DNA from 2 places in the Nocardia sp. 149-1B genome. Region 1 is predicted to be linked to the other one. Evidence: predicted binding sites of a transcription regulator. Region 1 holds the regulator's gene; the other holds the start of a gene.

Region 1 (9,167 bases):
CGGGTCCGCCCTTGGCGCCGTCGGCTCGCTCCCAGATCCGGCGCACGAGCGTCGGGAGCCCGCCCTGGTGCCCGCCGAGGTGCTCGGTGAGGTAGCGGAAGAAGATCCAGTCGCCGTACTGGCGCAGCCCGGCCGACTCGAAGTGGTCCATCGGCTTGGCGGGCTGGGCCAGCGGGCTCTGGGCGAGGTACTGCAGGTTGTCGTCGACCCCGTCGTAGAGCTCGTCCTCGGCCCAGGTCGCGGTGGCCTCCATGAACCACCCGTCCTCGAAGTAGTCGTAGGCGAACTGCACGGCGTGGAACAGCTCGTGGGCCGCGGTCACCTGGAGGTTCTGCAACGGGCTGTGGTTGGGGAACTCCGTGTAGTTGTTGTCGAAGGCGCAGTAGGCCCAGGTGTCGTACGGCCCGTCGGCGGGCGGCTGCCGGTCGGTGTCGCAGTAGCCGTAGAGCCCTTGGGCACCGAGGTCCTGCAGGTAGATGTCCAGCAGGGCGTTGCCGCCGCGCTTGCCGTCGCTCTCCGGGGCGCGGTAGCCGGCACCGGCGTACGTCGCCAGCACGTGCTCGGCGGTGGCCGCGACCTTCTCGACGTACGCCGCGGTCGCCTTGTCGGGCCCGGTGGCCGACCAGTGGATGCACACGGTCGTGAAGCACTTCGAGCGGGTGGTGACCGGGCGTGCCAGCAGCCGGTCCGCCGTCGTGCGGTCGCTGCCGGTGAGCTCGTCGCGGTGCCGGCGCAGCTCACGCAGGCTCAGCGTGACGTCGCGGTGGCCGGTGCCCGCGAGCGCCGCCCGTGCCGTGGCCAGTGCCCGGGCCGCCACCGGTGCGCTGCCGGGACGGCTGTCCGCCCTGCTCTCCAGCTGGGCCTGCGCCGGCACCTGCGCCAGGAGGGAGATGGCGACCGCGGCACACGCGGCGAGGACCGGAGCAGGACGCAGACGCACCCAGCTACTCAACCACGTCCGCCTGCGGATCCCCGGATCTGCGGTGCGGCCGCACGTCGCGGGGTTCGGCTGCACCCGGCTCAGAGCAGGTTGCGTCCGTCGTAGCCACCCTGCGGGGCGCCGGCGCCGAAGAACGCCGCGACCGTGGGGGCGACGTCGATGGTGCGGGCGACCCGGGAGGAGGCGGTACGCCGCGGCACGGCCGGGTGGCCGCCGCCGATGAAGAACGGGATCGACCGGGTGGCGGGGTGGCCGTGGTTGCCGGGGATCGGGTTGGCGAGCAGGTCCGGGTCACTGAACCGCCACCCGGCCTGGCAGAACACCACGACGTCACCGGCCTCGGGGCCGAGCCGCAACCACGGCGCGGTGCGGGGGTACGCCGCCAGCACGCCGTCCTGGGCCCGGGCGATCGCCCTCATCCTGCTGACGGCCTCGGCGCGCTGCGCCTCGGGCCCGGTCCAGTAGAGGAGGTCCGCGCCGCCGTTGTCGGCGATCTGCACGTGGCCGGCCAGCAGCGGGTCGGCCGCGAGCGGGGCGGTCAGGCTGATCACCTTGTCGGGGGTCGACCAGTCCATCGAGTGGTCGGCCAGCACGATCACGATCGAGTCGTCCCAGACCCCCTGGGCCCGCAACGCGTCGAGGAACCGCTGCACCTGCAGGTCGGTGTCGGCCAGGGCCAGCCGGCGCGCGAGACGCAGCGTGGTGCCGGTCAGGTCGGCGTGCCCGAACCGGTCGATGTCGCCGAGGTTGACGAACATCAGGTTCGGGTCGAGCTCCTTCACCATCGTGATCGCGGCGTCGATCGTGAACACGTCGGGGGCGTGCTCGGTGATCGGGAGGGTCGGGCTCGGCTCCCACCGGTGGGTGGCGCGGCCGCCGAACACGCCGTACAGATAGGTCTTGCTGAGCACCGTCCCCGTCGTGTGGCCACGGCGGTTGAGCCGGCCGATCAGCGTGTCGCACCGGATGTCGGTGGGGCGGTCCAGGTCCCGGACCGCGCCGAGGTCGGCGTCGAACACCGAGTTCGCGGGCACGCCGGTGCGGTCGGGGCGCAGTCCGGTCATCATCATCACGTGGTTGGGGATGGTCTCCATCACCGGCATCGAGGAGGCCTGGGGGAACCGCAGCCCGCCGTCGCGCAAGGCCGCGAGGTGCGGCGTCAGGCCGGAGTCGATCTCCTCGGGGCGGCACCCGTCGATGACGAGCACGTAGGCCCGCTTGCGGCTCCGCGGGGCGGCGGCCGCTGGGGCGCCGGCGACCGTGGAGAAGACGAGGCCGGCGGCACCGGCCGTGAGGAACGTACGCCGGTCGGTACGGACGGGCCCGCTCACACCGGCTCCCCGACCTGCTCGACCCGCCCGGTGCCGGTCTTGGTCGCAAACGACACCGACCAGGTGATGGGGGTGTCCCAGTCGGCGCGATCGCCGATCACGTACCAGTCCATCTGCGCGCGCACGGGTGTCACGTCGAGCACCGAGAACCCGTGGTCGTCGAAGTTCAGGTACTTGATGTGCCGGTTGTTGGCCTTGATGACCCCCTCCACCACGGTGCTGGTCGTGTGCGGCGGCGTGCCGGTGATGTCCTTGAGGTTGTTGGAGGTCACCGACGAGCACACGAACTCCACGCCTGCGGAGTCGCCCAGGGGGTAGGTGGAGGCGTCGTACGGCAGCTCGCTGGCCCAACCGGAGTGGATGTCGCCGGTGACGAACAGCGCGTCGGTGACCTGGTGGTCGCGGATGTGCTGGAACACCTCGCGCCGGTCGTCGGTGTAGCCGTCCCACTGGTCGACGTTGTAGGGCAGCCCGTCGCGCGGCAGCAGCCCGGTGACGTCGTTGACCGGGTCGAGCAGGTCGTGGGGGAGCGCCCCGAAGTCCACCGGCGCGATCATCACCGGGTTGCCGACGATCTTCCACTGGGCCCGGCCACGGGACAGCGACTCCTTGAGCCAGTCCAGCTGCTGGCGCCCGGTGATGGTCCGGTCCGGGTCGCTGACCTCGGCGCCCGGGACCTTCACCTGGGCGTCGCGGTAGCTGCGCAGGTCGAGCATGCTGATCTCGGCCAGCCGCCCGAACCGCAGCCGGCGGAACAGCCGGTCGCCGTCGCCCAGCCGCGCGGTGCCGTCCATCCGCACCGGCATCCACTCGTCGTAGGCCCGGTGCGCCCGCGCACGGCGCAGCCGGAAGTCGCCCTCGCCGAGGTCGGGGTTGTGGTTCTCCGCGCCGTCTCGGTAGGCGTCGTTGGCGACCTCGTGGTCGTCCCAGGTGAGGATCCACGGGTACTTCGCGTGCAGCGCCTGCAGGTCGGGGTCCTGCTTGTACTGCGCGTGCCGCTGCCGGTAGTCGGCCAGCGACACGATCTCGTGGGCCGGCACGTGCGGGCGGATGTCCTGGTCGCTCATCCCGTAGCCGTACTGCCCGGGCCCGTACTCGTAGAGGTAGTCGCCCAGGTGCACCACGGCGTGCAGGTCGTCACGCGCGGCCAGGCCGCGGTACGCCGAGAACCAGCCGGCCTGCAGGTTGGCGCACGAGACGATCCCGAACCGCAGGTGGTCGGGCGTCGCGTCCTCCGCGGGCGCGGTGCGGGTGCGGCCGACCGGGCTGGTGGTGCCGGCGTACCGGAAGCGGTAGTGGTACCAGGTGTCCGGCGCCAGCCCCGTGACGTCGACCTTGACCGTGTGATCGCGCGCCGGCCCGGTCTGGAAGGTCCCGCGACGCACGACCCGCCGGAACCCGGCGTCGGTGGCGACCTCCCACCCCACGTCCGCGCGCGGCCCCTGGCCCGAGCCGGGGGTGCTGGCGGCGGTCGGCGTGACCCGGGTCCAGATGAGCACGGCATGGGAGAGCGGGTCGCCCGAGGCGACGCCGTGGCGGAACGCGCGGCCGCGACGCTCGCCGATGCCACGGGAGTCTGCGGCAGAGCCCCAGGCCTCGGCCGAGCCGGCGAGCGGAGCGGCGACGACGAGAGCCGCGGCGCCCGCGGAGGCGGTGCCGAGGACGGTACGACGGTGGACGGGAGGCGGGGAGTCTGGCGCGGTCACGCCTCAGTGAACGACCGATCCGGTGCCGAGGCACGGACCGCCGAGTGTGAGCACCGTCTGTTCACCCGGGGGACACCCGGGCCGGGCTCACTGGTCCGCGTCGACCACGCGCCGAGCAGTCTGGAGCTGGTCCTGGACGGCGGCCGCATCGAGCGCCTCGGCCGCCTCGGGGACGAGGTACGGCGCCGGCTCGCGTCGTGAGTCGAGACGCAGCAGCCGCCGCAGCGGGATCCGGCCGATGGCCTCGGCGGCGGCCCAGCCGACCGCGATGACCAGCCAGCCCATGATCGCGTCGATCACCCAGTGGTTGCCGGTGCCGACGATCACGACCACCGTGCCGAGGGCGTAGAGCCAGCCCAGGACGCGGACCCACTTGCGGGAGGCGTAGATCTGCAGCGCGAGCGCGACCCACAGGGACCACCCGGCGTGCAGGGAGGGGAACGCCGCGAGCTCGTTGGTCAGCCCGCCCAGGCCCCGCGGCGCGGAGGCGTCGCCGCCCCACCAGCCGTCGGCGGCGTGCAGGCTGAGGACGTCGACGTACCCGCCGATGAAGCGCGGCGGCGCGGTCGGCAGCGAGATGTAGGCCGCCAGCCCGAGCAGGGTGCCGATCACCAGCGCCCGCCGAGCGGGACCGTAGCGGTCGGCGCCGAGGCGCCACAGCCAGATCAGCACGCCGGCGGTGACGACGTAGTGGAGGGTGGCGTACCAGTAGCTGCCGAGCAGGCCGATCACCCGGTGGTCGGTGAACAGCTTGTTGAGCGGGGTCTCCCACTGGATGCCCATGACGCTCTCGACGTGCAGCAGCTCGTTGGCACGGTGCAGCGCGGGCTGCATGTTCGTGTCGGCGAGCAGGCGGGCCAGGCTGTAGATCACCCAGAGCGCCAGGATCAACACGAGCTCGAAGATGCCGCGCACCCACCGCGGCAGGGGCCGAGGGCGGGCGAGCGCAGATGCTGTCGTCACAGCACCAGCGTTGTTCATGCATCCTCCCCGTGGCATCCGGATCGTCCCGGATATAACACCAGGGTCTGCTCAGGTATTTCCCCGACCACGAATGGACGTCAGACCCGGCGCAGCACCGCTGTCACCTTACCCAAGATGGTCGCATGGGTGCCGTCGATGGGATCGTAGGCCGGGTTGTGCGGCAGCAGCCACACATTTCCGTCCTTGCGCTGGAAGGTCTTGACGGTCGCCTCCCCGTCGATCATCGCGGCGACGATCTCGCCGTTCTCCGCGGTGGGCTGCTGGCGGATCGCCACGTAGTCGCCGTCGCAGATCGCCGCCTCGATCATCGAGTCGCCGCGCACCTCCAGCAGGAAGAGCTGCCCGTCGCCCACGAGCTCGCGCGGCAGCGGGAAGACCTGCTCGACGCGCTCCTCGGCGAGGATCGGGCCGCCGGCGGCGATCCGGCCGACGACGGGGACGTACCGTGCGGCCGGGAGGGCGTCGCCCACGCCGGTCTCGTCGAACGAGGTCTCCTCGGCGCCCGACATCGAACGACGGGCGGCCATCACCTCGGGCAGGAACACCTCCAGGGCCCGCGGCCGGTGCGGGTCGCGCTTGAGGAAGCCCTTCTCCTCGAGCGTCTTGAGCTGGTGGGCCACGCTCGAGGAGCTGGTCAGGCCGACCGCCTCGCCGATCTCGCGCATCGACGGCGGGTAGCCGCGGTGCTCGATCGAGTCCTTGATGTGCGCGAGCACGCGCTGCTGTCGCGGGGTCAGCCCCGTGGCGTCCGGGGGCCCGTCGGGCAGCTCGGTGACGCGCGAGGAGGCGCGGGATGCGGCGTTCTTGCCGGTCTTGGGCGAGGCCATAGGAGCACCGTAGCCATCTCGGCCGGTTCGTTCAAACACCTGTTCGAACGGCGTGTCGGACAGACTGCGCCCATGAGCACACGGGTGAAGAGCGCGGTCGTGACCGGCGGCGCGCGCGGGATCGGACGCGGGATCGCCGAACGACTGGTGCGGAGCGGGTACGCCGTGGTGGTCACCGACGTCGACGGCGAGGGTGCCCGCAGCTGCGCCGAGGAGATCGGCGCCGCGGAGGGCCGCGGGCTCGACGTACGCGACCCCGACGCCCACCGGGCCACGGCCGTGGCGGCCGGCCGCCACGGGGAGCTGACCGCGTGGTTCAACAACGCGGGCGTCGGCGACGACGGCATGATCGGCGACCTCTCCGACGAGGTCGTGCGGCGGATCGTCGAGGTCAACCTGCTCGGCACGCTGTGGGGGATGCGGGCCGCGGTCGCGGCGTTCGGGCCGCGTGGCGGCGACGTGGTCAACACCGCCTCGCTCGCGGGGCTGGGGCCGGTGCCGGGCTACAGCGTGTACGCCGCGACCAAGGCGGCGATCGTCTCCGCGTCGATGTCGGTGGCGGCCGAGACCCCACGGCGGGTGCGCGTCCACGCGCTCTGCCCCGACGGGGTGCGGACCGCGATGCTCGACGCTCAGCGGCCGGGCGGGCTCGGCGCGGCGCTGGTGCACTCGGGCGGCCGGATCCTCAGCGTCGACGAGGTGGCCGAGGCGGCCGTCGGCCTGCTCGGCGCGGGCCGCGTGGTGCGGACGGTGCCCGCGTGGCGAGGCGGGCTGGTCCGCGCGACCACGCTCGCTCCTGGCCTCGCCGGCCGGGCCACCGGCCTGTTCGCCGCGCAGGGGCGCCGGGCCATCGCACGTCGGGACTGACCTCCTCGGCCCCCTCGGGCCTCCTCGGAGACGACCTGGGCGCCTTCGAACAAATGTTCGTGTCGAGCCTTGATTCGTTCGAACACGTGCTCTACCGTCGTACACATGTTCGATCGAACGTCTGATCGAGTGGCCGGTCCAGACAGTCCCGGCGGGACTGTCGGTGGCCACCACTAGAACTGACATCGAGACAGCACGACCGACGGCAGACCGCCACTTCCCCAGGAGGTCACGATGAGCACGATGACGATCACCCCCACCGCCCGGATCCGGCAGGCGGGCCCGGAGCGGCCCGGCTCGGTCCGACTCACCCGCCGCGGCCGGCTCGTGGTGCTCGTGGTCGCGGTGTTCGCGATCCTCACGATCGGCTTCGTGCTCGCGGGCGGCTCGGTCGCCACCGACGAGCCCGGCACCCCTGAGCCCACCCGCGTGGTGATGGTCGGGTCCGGCGACACCCTCTGGGACATCGCGGCCGGGATCGCCGCCGACGGTGACGTGCGGGGGATGGTCGACCACATCCAGCACCTCAACGCGCTCGACACGGGCATGGTGACCGCCGGGCAGCGGCTGCTGGTGCCCGTCGAGTAGCACCACCACAGACATCGTCAGCCGCTTCGACCCCGGCTGGCGAGCCGGGGAAGACGAGGGGCGGGGCCTGGTGGCCCCGCCCCTCGCGGCGTCCCGACCCTGATCGCAGCACTCGTTGCCAGGACGGCGGCAGGGCATCTCGCTAGTCTCCGCGCCATGGCGGCTGGCTACTCAGGCACTCCGTTGGTGCGCAAGCTGGGCATCAAGGACTCCCACGTCGTCCTTCTCGACGGCCTCCCGGGCGACGTGGACCTCGGCGACCTCGGCGGTGCCCGGGTCGTCCGCAGGCTGCCCCCGACGGCCGATGTCACGCTGACCTTCCACACCAAGCTGAGCGGGCTGAGGGGTCGGCTCCCCACGCTGTTCGAGCGCACGAGCACGGCCGGCATGGTGTGGGTGTGCTGGCCCAAGCTCGCCGCACAGCGCTCGCTCGGCATCGTCAGCGACCTCGACGGGGACGTCGTGCGCGACCTCGGCCTGCGGCTCGGGTTCGTCGACGTCAAGGTGGCCGCGGTCGACGACACCTGGTCGGCGCTGAAGTTCGTCCGCCGGCTCGCCGACCGGTGAGGGCCGGGCGGCTCCGCCTGGGCGATCGTGGCTCAGCGCGCCGCGCGCCGCCCGCCCACCGGTCGCTCGGCCTCCGGCTCGGCGGGCACGCCGGGGGTGCGCGCGCCCGCGCCGCCGGTGATGCCGAGCCGGCGCAGCACCCGGGCGACGAGCATCAGCCCGACGAACAGGCACGCCACCGCCCCGGCGCACGCGAGGGCGAGGAACCACCACGCCTGGGAGTCGCCGTCCCGGGCGGTCGTGCCGAAGTCGATCGCGGCGTACACGAGATAGCCCCAGGCGACGATGCAGCCGGTGATCCCGAGCGCCAGCGCCAGGAGGGCCGGTTGGAACCGCCGGGGCGGACGCTGCGCGCGCCGCGATCCCGCCCGCTTGCCCCCCGCGCTCGTCGCCACCGCGCCATTGTGTCCGATCCGCGGCTACGCTGCTGGTGTGGGGGAGCACGGCGACGGAGCGCTGGGAGCCTTGTCCCAACTGGGATTCAAGCTCGCGAAGGCCACCGACGTCGACGCGGTGGCGCAGACGGTGCTGCACGACGTGCAGGCGCTGCCGGGCGTGTCGCGGGTCGGCATCGCGCTGACCGAGGGTGGCGGACGACGGCTGCGGTTCCGGACCTCCGAGGCCGGCGCCTGGTGCCACATCGACGCCTACGACGACGTGCCGCTGACCCGCGTCGTCCGCACCGGTGAGCGGATCGCGGGCGGCGTCGGCGACTTCGGGGGACAGTACGCCGGGATGCTCGAGCGGCAGCGCGCCGCCGGCACCCGCGCGCTGGCGGCCCTCCCGCTCCCCGGGGTGTCTGCCCCGATCGGCGGGCTGATCGTGTACTTCGACGAGGACCAGGGCTTCGCGGAGCCCCAGCTGCAGATGCTGGAGGCGACGGCGCTCTGCACCTCCGAGGCTCTTCGCCGGGTCCGGCGCCTGGACGCCGACCACGCCGATCCCCAGCAGGACGGCGACGGGATGCACCGGGCCACGGTGCGCCTCGCCGGCGACCCGCGGGCGCCGCGCGAGGCCCGACGGTTCCTGCGCGACGTCCTCGGCGAGTGGGAGGTGGACCCCGACGTGCTGGACGCCGCCGAGCTGTGCCTCTCCGAGCTGGTGACCAACGCGGTCGTCCACGCCGGCACCAGCTCGGTCCTCACGGTCGCGCTCGAGGGCGACCTGCTCCAGGTGGCGGTCCGCGACCACGGCGCCGGCGACACCCCGGGCCTGGTCGAGGACGACGACCCGCTCAAGGTGTTCGGGCGGGGCCTGCAGCTCGTCGACGCGCTATCGGAGCGGTGGGGGACCGAGCAGGACGACGCCGGCACCACCTCGTGGTTCGCGCTGCGGGTCGGGTCGGCGGCGTAGTCGT
Region 2 (9,167 bases), 890 kb from region 1:
CCACGACGCGGTGCGCCGGATGATCGACGCGTTCTACGACCGGGTCGAGGGCGACGAGCTGCTCACCGGGTTCTTCCCCGGTGGCGTCAGCGAGCAGCACCGCTCCCACGTGACCGACTGGTGGGCGGAGGTGCTCGGCGGGCCGGCGACCTACACCGAGCAGCACGGCGGCTACGAGCGGATGCTCGCCCACCACCGCGGGCTCGCGATCACCGCCGAGCAGCGACACCGGTTCGCCGCCACGATGAGCCTCGCGGCCGACGAGGTGGGCCTCCCGGCGGACCCGGAGTTCCGGGCGGCTCTCATCGGCTATCTCGAGTGGGGCACGCGGCTGGCGGTGGAGAACTCCCAGCCCGGCGCCACGCCCGTCGCGCACGCGCCGGTGCCGCGCTGGGGCTGGGGCGTGGCCCCGCCGTACCAGCCCTGAGTAGCCTGGATCGCGGCTCAGCCGCGCAGCTTGTCGAGCCGGGTGTGCAACGCCGCCACCCGGTGGGCGTTGCCGGGCAGCACGACGTACCTCTCGCCGTACGCCGCGAGCAGGGCGTCGTCGAGCCGGCGGACCGCGCCGGGCGGGTAGCGGTAGTCCATGCGCGCCGCGATCAGGTCGTCGTCGACCTCGGCGAGCACGTGGCCGAGCTCGGCGAGCGTGGTGACGCCCAGCTCGGGGAGCAGGCTCGCGATCCAGGCGTAGTGGTCGGTGCGCGACCACTCCGCATCGGCGTACTGGCCGGCGAGGTAGGCCGCCAGCTCGCGCGCGGTCACGCCCACGGCCTGGGTGTCGGGCTCCTCGGGGGCCGTGCCGCGCAGGCGGTCGCGGATCGTGGTGAACTCCTGGTCGGCGAGCTCGAGCAGCCCGGCGGCGAGGGTGAACCGGCGGTCGAAGTCGCGCGCGTGCTCCTCGGGGACCGTGCCCTTGTAGCGGATGTCGTGCTCGAACTCCGCCCATGCGTGCTGCAGCACCGTGCGCACCTGGACCTGCGCGGTGACGCCGTCCTCGCGGGCGACCTGCAGGTGGCGGCTCGCGTAGCCGAACCGGCCCTCGCTCGCGGTCTCCTGCCCCAGGTCGCGGTCGTCGAGCACGCGCAGCTGGCTGCCCAGCACGTCGGCCACCGCGGCCACGTCGCTGCGCACGTAGGTGATCACCCGCAGCCCGACCTGGTCGCCGATGTCGCGCAGCGGGTCGGTGTAGACGGGCACCCCGTCCACGGCCCGGGCGGCCTTCGCGGCGAACGAGTCGACGCTCTTGGCGCGTCCGGTGACGGTCAGGTAGTTGATGCCGGCCTCGTCGAGGATCGACGTCACCAGCGCGACGTACTCCTGCGCGATCGCCACCAGGCGCGGGTGGCGCTCGGCGTACTCCTCCACGGCGGCGCGGATCGTGGCATGCGCGTCGGGCAGCGTCGGGGTGACGATGTAGCCCTCCTCGAACGTGCCGTACGTCGTGGTCCGCTCGGGCCAGCGCTGCGCGAACAGCGCGACGTAGGCGCAGACCACGGCGTCGACCTGGTCCTCCACCGCGCGCAGGTGGCTCTTGCGGGTGGCCTCGGCGACCTGGGTGCGCAGCGTCTGCCAGCTGCGGTCGGTCACGACGATGCGCTCGACGTAGCTCATCAGCGTGAGCAGCTCGCCGCGCAACAGGTCGAGGTCGCGGCCGCGCTTGTCCTTGTACTTCAGCGTGCGGCCCAGGCCGAACAGCACGATCGTCGCCGGGTGCGGGTAGACCTCGATCGCGCGGCGCTCACGGCCCGAGCGCGGGTCCATGTCGAGCCGGAGCCGCTTGCACAGCCGGGCGGCGCGCGAGCCGTTGACGAACTCCGGCTTGCCGAGGTTGGAGGGGTGCGGGGCCGCCTCGAAGCGACGGAAGTCCTTCGCCAGCTCCTGCTCCGCGGGCCTGGACCCCGTCGCGTTCGTGACGATCAGCGGGGCGTCGAACCCGACCAGGCACGGCCCGTCGAGGTACGCCGCGAGGTGCTCCTCGATCTCGTCGTCGGAGTGCACCGTCGAGACGTGCAGCAGTCGCGCCTCGTCGTCGAGCACGGCCAGGCCGGTCGGACGCCGCTCGCCCCAGGCGAGGTCCACGCCGACGTAGTACATGAGGAGAAGACTGCCCTATCCCCCTGCGCGCTCGAGCGCGAAGCGCGCCGATCGCGCCGCGCGGATCGCCCGGTCCACCCGTCCCGAGCACGGCCGCCGGTCCTCCTCGCGGGCACGCTCGCGCACGTGCGCGACTGCGGTCGTGAGGTTCACGGTCATGGGGTTCATGCGGGGACACGCTCCAAGCTGAGATCTGCGGCGGACGTCAGGCAGGAGTCGTGGCCTGGGGTTGCTGATACGCCGGTCTGGACCTGTGGTCGAGGCAGCGGCGATGGTCGCGCTCGCCTGCGTCGAGAGGTACGTCGGCTTCAGGTCGTCGGCGGTCGCCGTCGTTGGCAGCAACGCGGGGACAGGTCCGCCGCAGCCCGGGCTGCCTCCCGGCCCTCTGACCGCAGCCTCCCCGCGCGGTGCCCGCGTCGAGATGTGCATCGGCTTCAGGCCGATTGTGGTCGCCGTCGTCGGCAGCAAGGCGGGACAGGTCCGCCGCGGTCACGGCTTCCTCCCGGCCCTCGGACCGCCGCCTCCCCGCGCGGTGGTTTCGACCTCCGGTGGTTGAGGTGCGAGGGCCGCCAGACCCGAGCCTCGAAACCACCGACCTCCGGTGGTTGAGGTGCGAGGGCCCCAGGCCCGAGCCTCGAAACCACCCCCAGGAATCCGCTCCACTAGAAGCCTTGACTCTCGAACACGTGTTCGGTAGACTGTCGCCACGACTTCATCTCGGGAGTGGCGATGACCGCACAAGCTCACCCTTCGCACCGTGTCACGCGCGCCGTCACCGAGATCTCCGGCGTCCTCGACCAGGTCGGTGACGCGTCCCTGTGGTCCATGGACGTCCACGAGACCGCCGCCACCATCGTCGAACTCACCCGCGTGGCCGCCCGGGTCACCGAGCTGCAGGCCCGCCTCGCCACCCATGCCTCGTCCGTGGGTGTGGCGGAGCAGGTCGGCGCCACCTCGGTGCCGAACTGGTGGGCGCACCAGACCCGCCTCGCCCACGCCGAAGCCCACCGGATCACCAAGCTCGGCACCGGCCTCGACCAGCACCCCCTCGTGCACGCCGCGTTCAAGGCCGGCGCCGTGCTGCCCGACCAGGCAGCCGTGATCATCCACGCCGTCGACGAGCTCCCCGACCACGTCGACCGCGAGCTCCGCGACCGAGCCGAGGCCCACCTCATCGGTGAAGCAGCCCACTACAACGCCAAAGAGCTCGCCAACCTCGGCCAAGGACTCCTCCACGTCATCGACCCCGAAGCCGCCGACGCCCACCAAGCGAAACTGCTTGAGCGCGAGGAACGCGAAGCAGCCATGGCGACCCGGCTGACGATGCACGACGACGGCACCGGCCTGACCCACGGGCGGTTCACGCTGCCCACCGCCCAGGCCGAGGCCTTCAAGAAGCAGCTCCTCGCGATCGCCGCCCCCAAGCACCGGGCCGCGGTCGAGGGTCACCTCGGCGAACGCAAGCCCGGCCCGCAGCGGATGGGGCAGGCCCTCGTGGAGTGGATCGAGCGCTACCCCGCCGACAAGCTCCCGAACACCGGCGGAGTGTCCGCCACCGTGGTCGTCACCATCCCCCTCGACACGTTGCAGGGCGGGCTCAAGCCCGGGGTCCTCGACACCGGTGCCGTGATCTCACCCGGCCAAGCCCGCCGCCTCGCCTGCGAAGCCGGCATCATCCCCGCCGTCCTCAGCGGCACCTCCGAAGTCCTCGACCTCGGCCGCACCCGCCGCTTCCACACCAAAGCCCAGAGGATCGCGATCGCACTGCGCGACAAAGGCTGCACCGCCGACCGATGCGACACCCCACCCGGCGGCTGCCACACCCACCACGACCCACCCTGGGCCACCGGCGGAACGACCGACATCACCCACGCCCGCCTCTACTGCCCCCGACACCACGCCCGAGCCCACGACCCCAACTACGAGACCACCCTGCTCCCCAACGGCAAGGTCGCCTTCACCCGGCGCACCTGAGCCGTACCGCCAGGGACCGCCACCACAACACCCGGGCCCCCGCCGCCCGCAACCCGACCGCGGACCGCAACCATGCCGCCCCAACCACAGCGAACCGCAACCACGCCTCCTCGGAAACCAGGAAGCGGAACCACACGCCTGCCCGTCAGACGCCCGACCGCCGCCACCCCGCACAGGCCGTCAGGCGCAGACCTTCGGGCGCGGGCCGTCAGGCGTTCACCCGGGCAACAGCTTCCAGGTGCCTTCGGAGACGACCTCGACGGTGCCGTCGACCACCGTGATCGCCGACCGGTCGTCGAGGACGTAGGCCGGGCCGCCGATGGCGCTCGCCCAGCGCTCCGCGTCGGCCATGGTGTTCTCCGGGAACACGTCGAGGTGCGGAAAGATCGAGAAGTCCACGACACCGAGGGTTCGGTCGTCAGGCGCCGACGACCACTCGACGAAGTCGGCACCGATCCGGGGCGTCATCACCATGCTCCCGGCGCTGACGCCGACCCAGACGGCGTCGGTCAGGGTGGACAGACGCTCGGCGAGCCCGGACTCCCGCATCCAGTGGCACAGGTACGTCGCGTCACCGCCGTCGGCGAGGAGAACGTCCGCCTCCTCGACCCACGGCACCCAACGGTCCGGGCCGATCGTCGGCAGCGCGGTGAGCTCCAGGAGGCCCACCGACTTCCACGGGAGTGACGTCATGCCGCCACCCGCCTGCGTACCGCTGACGAACCGGCGCGCGGACGCCGGCCCGCACATCGGGTGGCCCCACTGTGCCGTGGGGATGCAGAGCGCGGTCGCGTCCTCGATCGGCTTGCCCAGGAGCTCGACGAGCGCGCGGTGGATGCTGCCGTTGGTGATGCCGCCGGACGTGAGCAGGAGCTTCACGGTTCCTCCTGGGTCGGGACCTGGACCGCCGACGGTAGACGCTCGACGGACAGCCGACCACCGCTGCGCGGTCGAGGGCGGTGACGCGCAGGGCGACCGCGATGGGCTCGCCAGGCGGACACCTGTCAGAGCGCGGCGTACTCCTGCGCGATCGCGGCGCCGAGCACCGCGTTGTTGCGCACGAGCGCGATGTTGGCGGTGAGCGAGGCGCCGCCGGTGATCTCGACGATGCGGCCCAGGAGGTACGGCGTCGCGTCCTTGCCGTGGATGCCGAGCGCGTCCATGTCGGCGAGCGCCTGGTCGATGATCACGCCGATCTCGTCGGCGGGGATCTCGTCCTCGACCGGGATCGGGTTGGCGATGACGACTCCGCCGGCGATGCCGAGGCGCCACTTGGCGGCCATCGTCGCCGCGATCTCGGCAGCGGTGTCGGTACGCATCGGGGCAGCGTGACCGCTGGAGCGGGAGTAGAACGACGGGAACTCGTCGGCGCCGTAGGCGAGGACGGGGACGCCGAGAGACTCCAGCCGCTCGAGGGTCAGGCCGATGTCGAGGATGCTCTTCACCCCGGCGGAGACCACGGCGACATCGGTCGTGCCGAGCTCGGTCAGGTCGGCCGACTCGTCGAAGGACTGCTGTGCGCCGCGGTGCACGCCGCCGAGGCCACCGGTCACGAAGACCCGGATGCCGGCGAGCGCTGCCAGGCGCATCGTCGCGGCGACCGTCGTCGCACCGTGGGCGCCACTGGCCATCACGAACGGCAGGTCACGCACGCTCACCTTGGCGACGTCGGGGTGGCTGGCGAGCAGCTCGAGGTCATCGGGCCCGAGGCCGATGCGCGGCCGGCCGTCGAGCACGGCGATCGTCGCGGGCACCGCGCCGGCGGCACGGATGATGTCCTCGACCTCGGTCGCCATGGCGACGTTCTGCGGATAGGGCATGCCGTGGCTGATGATCGTGCTCTCCAGCGCGACGACGGGCGCGCCGTCGCGCAGCGCCTGCGCGACCTCGTCGGTGAGGGTGAGCATCGGGTGGGGCTCCGGGTGCGGTGTGGTCATGACAGCAGGCTCCTGACGAGTCGGTCGGTGAGGTCGGGTCGGACGGTGTGGGGACTTGCGACGGTGAGGGCCGCCGCGGCATGGCCGTACGCCGCGGCCGCGGCGGGCTCGGCACCCTCGAGCAGGGCGTGGCAGAACGCCGCGGTCATGGAGTCGCCCGCCCCGGTGACGTCGACGACGCCGGAGTCGGTGCCCGCGTCGACGGACTCCAGAGACACGACGCCGCCCGCGGCGCTCAGCAGGGAGCCGGCCGGACCGAGCCGCACCCACACCACCTCCACGCCGCGGTCGTGGAGCGCCCGGACGGCGGCCTCCTGCTGGCGGCGGGTGCGGGTCGGCAGGTCGGTCAGCGCGGCCAGCTCGTCGCAGTTGGGGGTGATCGCGAACACGGGCCGGCTCCCGTCGAGGAGGGGGGCCAGCAGTGCGGCCTTCGGCACGCTCACCGGGTCGAGCACGACGCGCGTGCCGACGTCCGCGGCCAGGTCGACCGCGTAACGCAGGGTCGGGGTCGCGAGGTTGCCGTCCAGCACCAGCAGCGATGCGGCTGCGACCAAGTCGCGGGCGGCGGCGACGTGCTCGGGGGTGATCGCCTCGGTGGCGGCCATGTCGGCCACCGCGACGACGAGCTCCCCGTTCGCGTCGAGGACGGCGGTGTAGGTGCCGGTGGATGCGGCTTCTCGTCGTACGTGCTCGACGCGCACTCCGGCGTTGGACGTCGCCGACAGCACCTGGTCGCCGAGGCCGTCGCTCCCGATGCCGGCGACCAGGTGGGTCCGGGTGCCCAGCCGGGCGAGGTTCTCGGCGATGTTGCGTCCCACACCGCCTGCGGCCATCGAGGAGGCCCCGGGGTTGCTCGTCGCGGGGACGGCCGACCGGGCGCTGCGCGCCTTGATGTCCATGTTGGCCCCGCCCACGACCACGACCGACTCGCCCTCGCTCAACACGTAGCCACGACCGAGGACCACGCCCTTGCGGGTCAGGTTCGAGAGGTGGACGTTGACGGCGGCGCGTGTCGTCCCGAGCGCCTCGGCGATGGCGGCCGAGGCGATCAGCGGGTCGCGGCGGAGCAGCGTCACGATCTCCTGCTCGCGCTCCGTGAGGTTCATGCTTACTACTATAAAGCGCCTTTATCTTGATAAGCAACGGGCCCGGGCGTGACGAGCGTCGCGATCGCGGTCGTCAACGGCACCGCGAGGACCAGACCGATGCTGCTCGCCAGCGTGCGCACGATCTCCTCGGTGATGTCCTCGGTCGCCAGGAGGTCCACGAAGGGCAGTCCGTAGAGCCGCAGGATCAGCAGGACGGCGAGCGCCGTACCGGCGTAGGCGAAGACGATCGTGTAGATCGTGGAGGCGATGTGGTCGCGTCCGATGCGCATCCCACTGGCGAAGACCTGCGTCCGGCTCATCGCGGGGGCGGCCCCGCGGATCTCCCACACGGCAGAGGACTGGGTGATCGTGACGTCGTTGAGGACGCCGAGCCCGGCGACGACCGTGGCACAGGCGAAGAGCCCGTGGAAGCTGAGGCCGCCCACCAGGGTGGAGAGGATGCCGGCCGACTCGTCGGCGATACCGGTGAGGTGGGTGGCTCCCGTCGCCAGCACCCCGAGCCACGCGGTCACCAGGACACCTGCGAGCGTGCCCGCGAGGGCCGTGCTCGTGCGCATCGAGAAGCCGTGCGTCGTGTACAGCACCACGAACATGATCGCGGCCGCCGCGGTCAGCCCGACCCGAAGCCCGGACTCACCGGTCAGCAGGGCCGGCAGCACGAACTCCCAGAGCAGCAGTCCGCTGAATGCCAGCCCGACGAGCGCGAAGAGGCCCCGCCACCGCGCGATGACCAGCACGATGCCGACGAACACCACCAGCAGGACCAGCAACGGCGTGCTCCGGTCGGTGCCGAAGTAGGCGTACGACGCGTCAGCCCCGTCCTGCCCCGGGGTGCGCTGCAGCTTCACGGTGTCACCGCGCGCGAGGCCCGACGCCGTGACGTGGGGGGCGACCTGGACCGCGGCACGGTCGCCCTTGCCCGCGCCCTCGTCGACCTTCACCTCGATCTGGCCGCAGCCGGCCGTCTGGTCCTCGGGACCATCACAGGCCGGGTGCACCGCGACGACCTCGGCCGTCGGGAACGTCACGCCCGGTGCCGCGAACGGCGCGCTCGCGGTGATCTTGTCGACCTCGGTGCCGCTCGGCCACAGCAGCACGAGGCCGGCGACCGCCGCGACGGCGGCCAGCGCGAGGGCGATGAGCAGCACCGCCCGCGGACCGCGCGCGATCTCGACGTCCGTGTCGGCGTGACCGTGCCCCCCATGCCCGTGCCCGTGCCCGCCATGCCCGGCGCGCGCCCGGTGTGCCCCCTGCGAGTGGCCTGCCGCCATGCCGCGATCCTTCCCCCGTCCCGAGCGTCCGACCGGCTCGGCGGACCCAGTCTGCACCTCGGCGCGACGGGGTCCAGAATGGTCGCGTGCCGACGACCAGCCAGTGGCTCGCCTACGTGGCCGCCAGCGTGGTCTTCATCCAGGTCCCCGGCCCGAGCCTCCTCTTCACGATCGGCCGAGCCCTGACCGTCGGTCGTCGCGACGCACTGCTCTCGGTGGCCGGCAACGCGATCGGCGTGACCACCCAGGTGATGCTGGTCGCGGTCGGTCTCGGTGCGGTCGTCGCGGCGAGCACGCAGGCGTACGTCGCGTTGAAGATCTGCGGGGCGGCGTACGTCGTCTGGCTCGGCATCCAGGCGATCCGGCACCGTGCCGACGCCCGGTCCGCACTCGGCGCCGTCGACCGGATCGGTCTGGCACCCGCTCCGGCGCTGCGCTCGCTGCGCATCGGCTTCACCGTCGGGCTGACCAACCCGAAGACCATCGTGTTCTTCGTGGCGTTCTTGCCGCAGTTCGTCAACGAGTCGGCCGGGCACGCCCGGCTCCAGCTCGCCGTGCTCGGCCTGGCCTTCGGCCTGATGGCCGTCTGCTCCGACACGGTCTGGGCGTTGGCCGCGAGCAGGGCACGGGACTGGTTCGCCCGCCGGCCCACCCGTCTCGACACGCTCGGGACCGCCGGCGGTGTGATGATGATCGGCCTCGGCGCGCTGCTCGTCGCGACGGACTAGTCGTCCCGGGCGCTAGACCCGACGTTGGTCGTGCGCGAGCAGGGCCACGCCTAG

The links. Region 1 encodes LexA, which represses DNA repair genes until DNA is damaged. Its sites were predicted from a motif close to CGAACANNTGTTCG; they were not measured.
Region 2: a site for LexA is predicted at 2,774-2,787, ahead of AC3ANS_RS23755 (HNH endonuclease signature motif containing protein). Genes of this name have one in related genera too.

The regions. Positions count from the first base shown of each region.
Region 1 covers NZ_CM173233.1:770,506-779,672, forward strand. Annotated here, with positions in the region: gene AC3ANS_RS03730 (MXAN_6640 family putative metalloprotease) at 1-940, opposite strand, end outside; gene AC3ANS_RS03735 (alkaline phosphatase family protein) at 1,021-2,271, opposite strand; gene AC3ANS_RS03740 (alkaline phosphatase D family protein) at 2,268-3,977, opposite strand; gene AC3ANS_RS03745 (phosphatase PAP2 family protein) at 4,065-4,940, opposite strand; gene lexA (transcriptional repressor LexA) at 5,039-5,788, opposite strand; gene AC3ANS_RS03755 (SDR family NAD(P)-dependent oxidoreductase) at 5,861-6,655, shown strand; gene AC3ANS_RS03760 (LysM peptidoglycan-binding domain-containing protein) at 6,890-7,243, shown strand; gene AC3ANS_RS03765 (DUF3052 family protein) at 7,400-7,810, shown strand; gene AC3ANS_RS03770 (hypothetical protein) at 7,843-8,205, opposite strand; gene AC3ANS_RS03775 (ATP-binding protein) at 8,243-9,163, shown strand.
Region 2 covers NZ_CM173233.1:4,958,592-4,967,758, reverse strand. Annotated here, with positions in the region: gene AC3ANS_RS23770 (group II truncated hemoglobin) at 1-427, shown strand, start outside; gene AC3ANS_RS23765 (DUF429 domain-containing protein) at 445-2,094, opposite strand; gene AC3ANS_RS23760 (hypothetical protein) at 2,110-2,262, opposite strand; gene AC3ANS_RS23755 (HNH endonuclease signature motif containing protein) at 2,824-4,068, shown strand; gene AC3ANS_RS23750 (Type 1 glutamine amidotransferase-like domain-containing protein) at 4,285-4,947, opposite strand; gene AC3ANS_RS23745 (pseudouridine-5'-phosphate glycosidase) at 5,073-6,005, opposite strand; gene AC3ANS_RS23740 (carbohydrate kinase) at 6,002-7,111, opposite strand; gene AC3ANS_RS23735 (YibE/F family protein) at 7,120-8,385, opposite strand; gene AC3ANS_RS23730 (LysE family translocator) at 8,472-9,113, shown strand; gene AC3ANS_RS23725 (PucR family transcriptional regulator) at 9,126-9,167, opposite strand, start outside.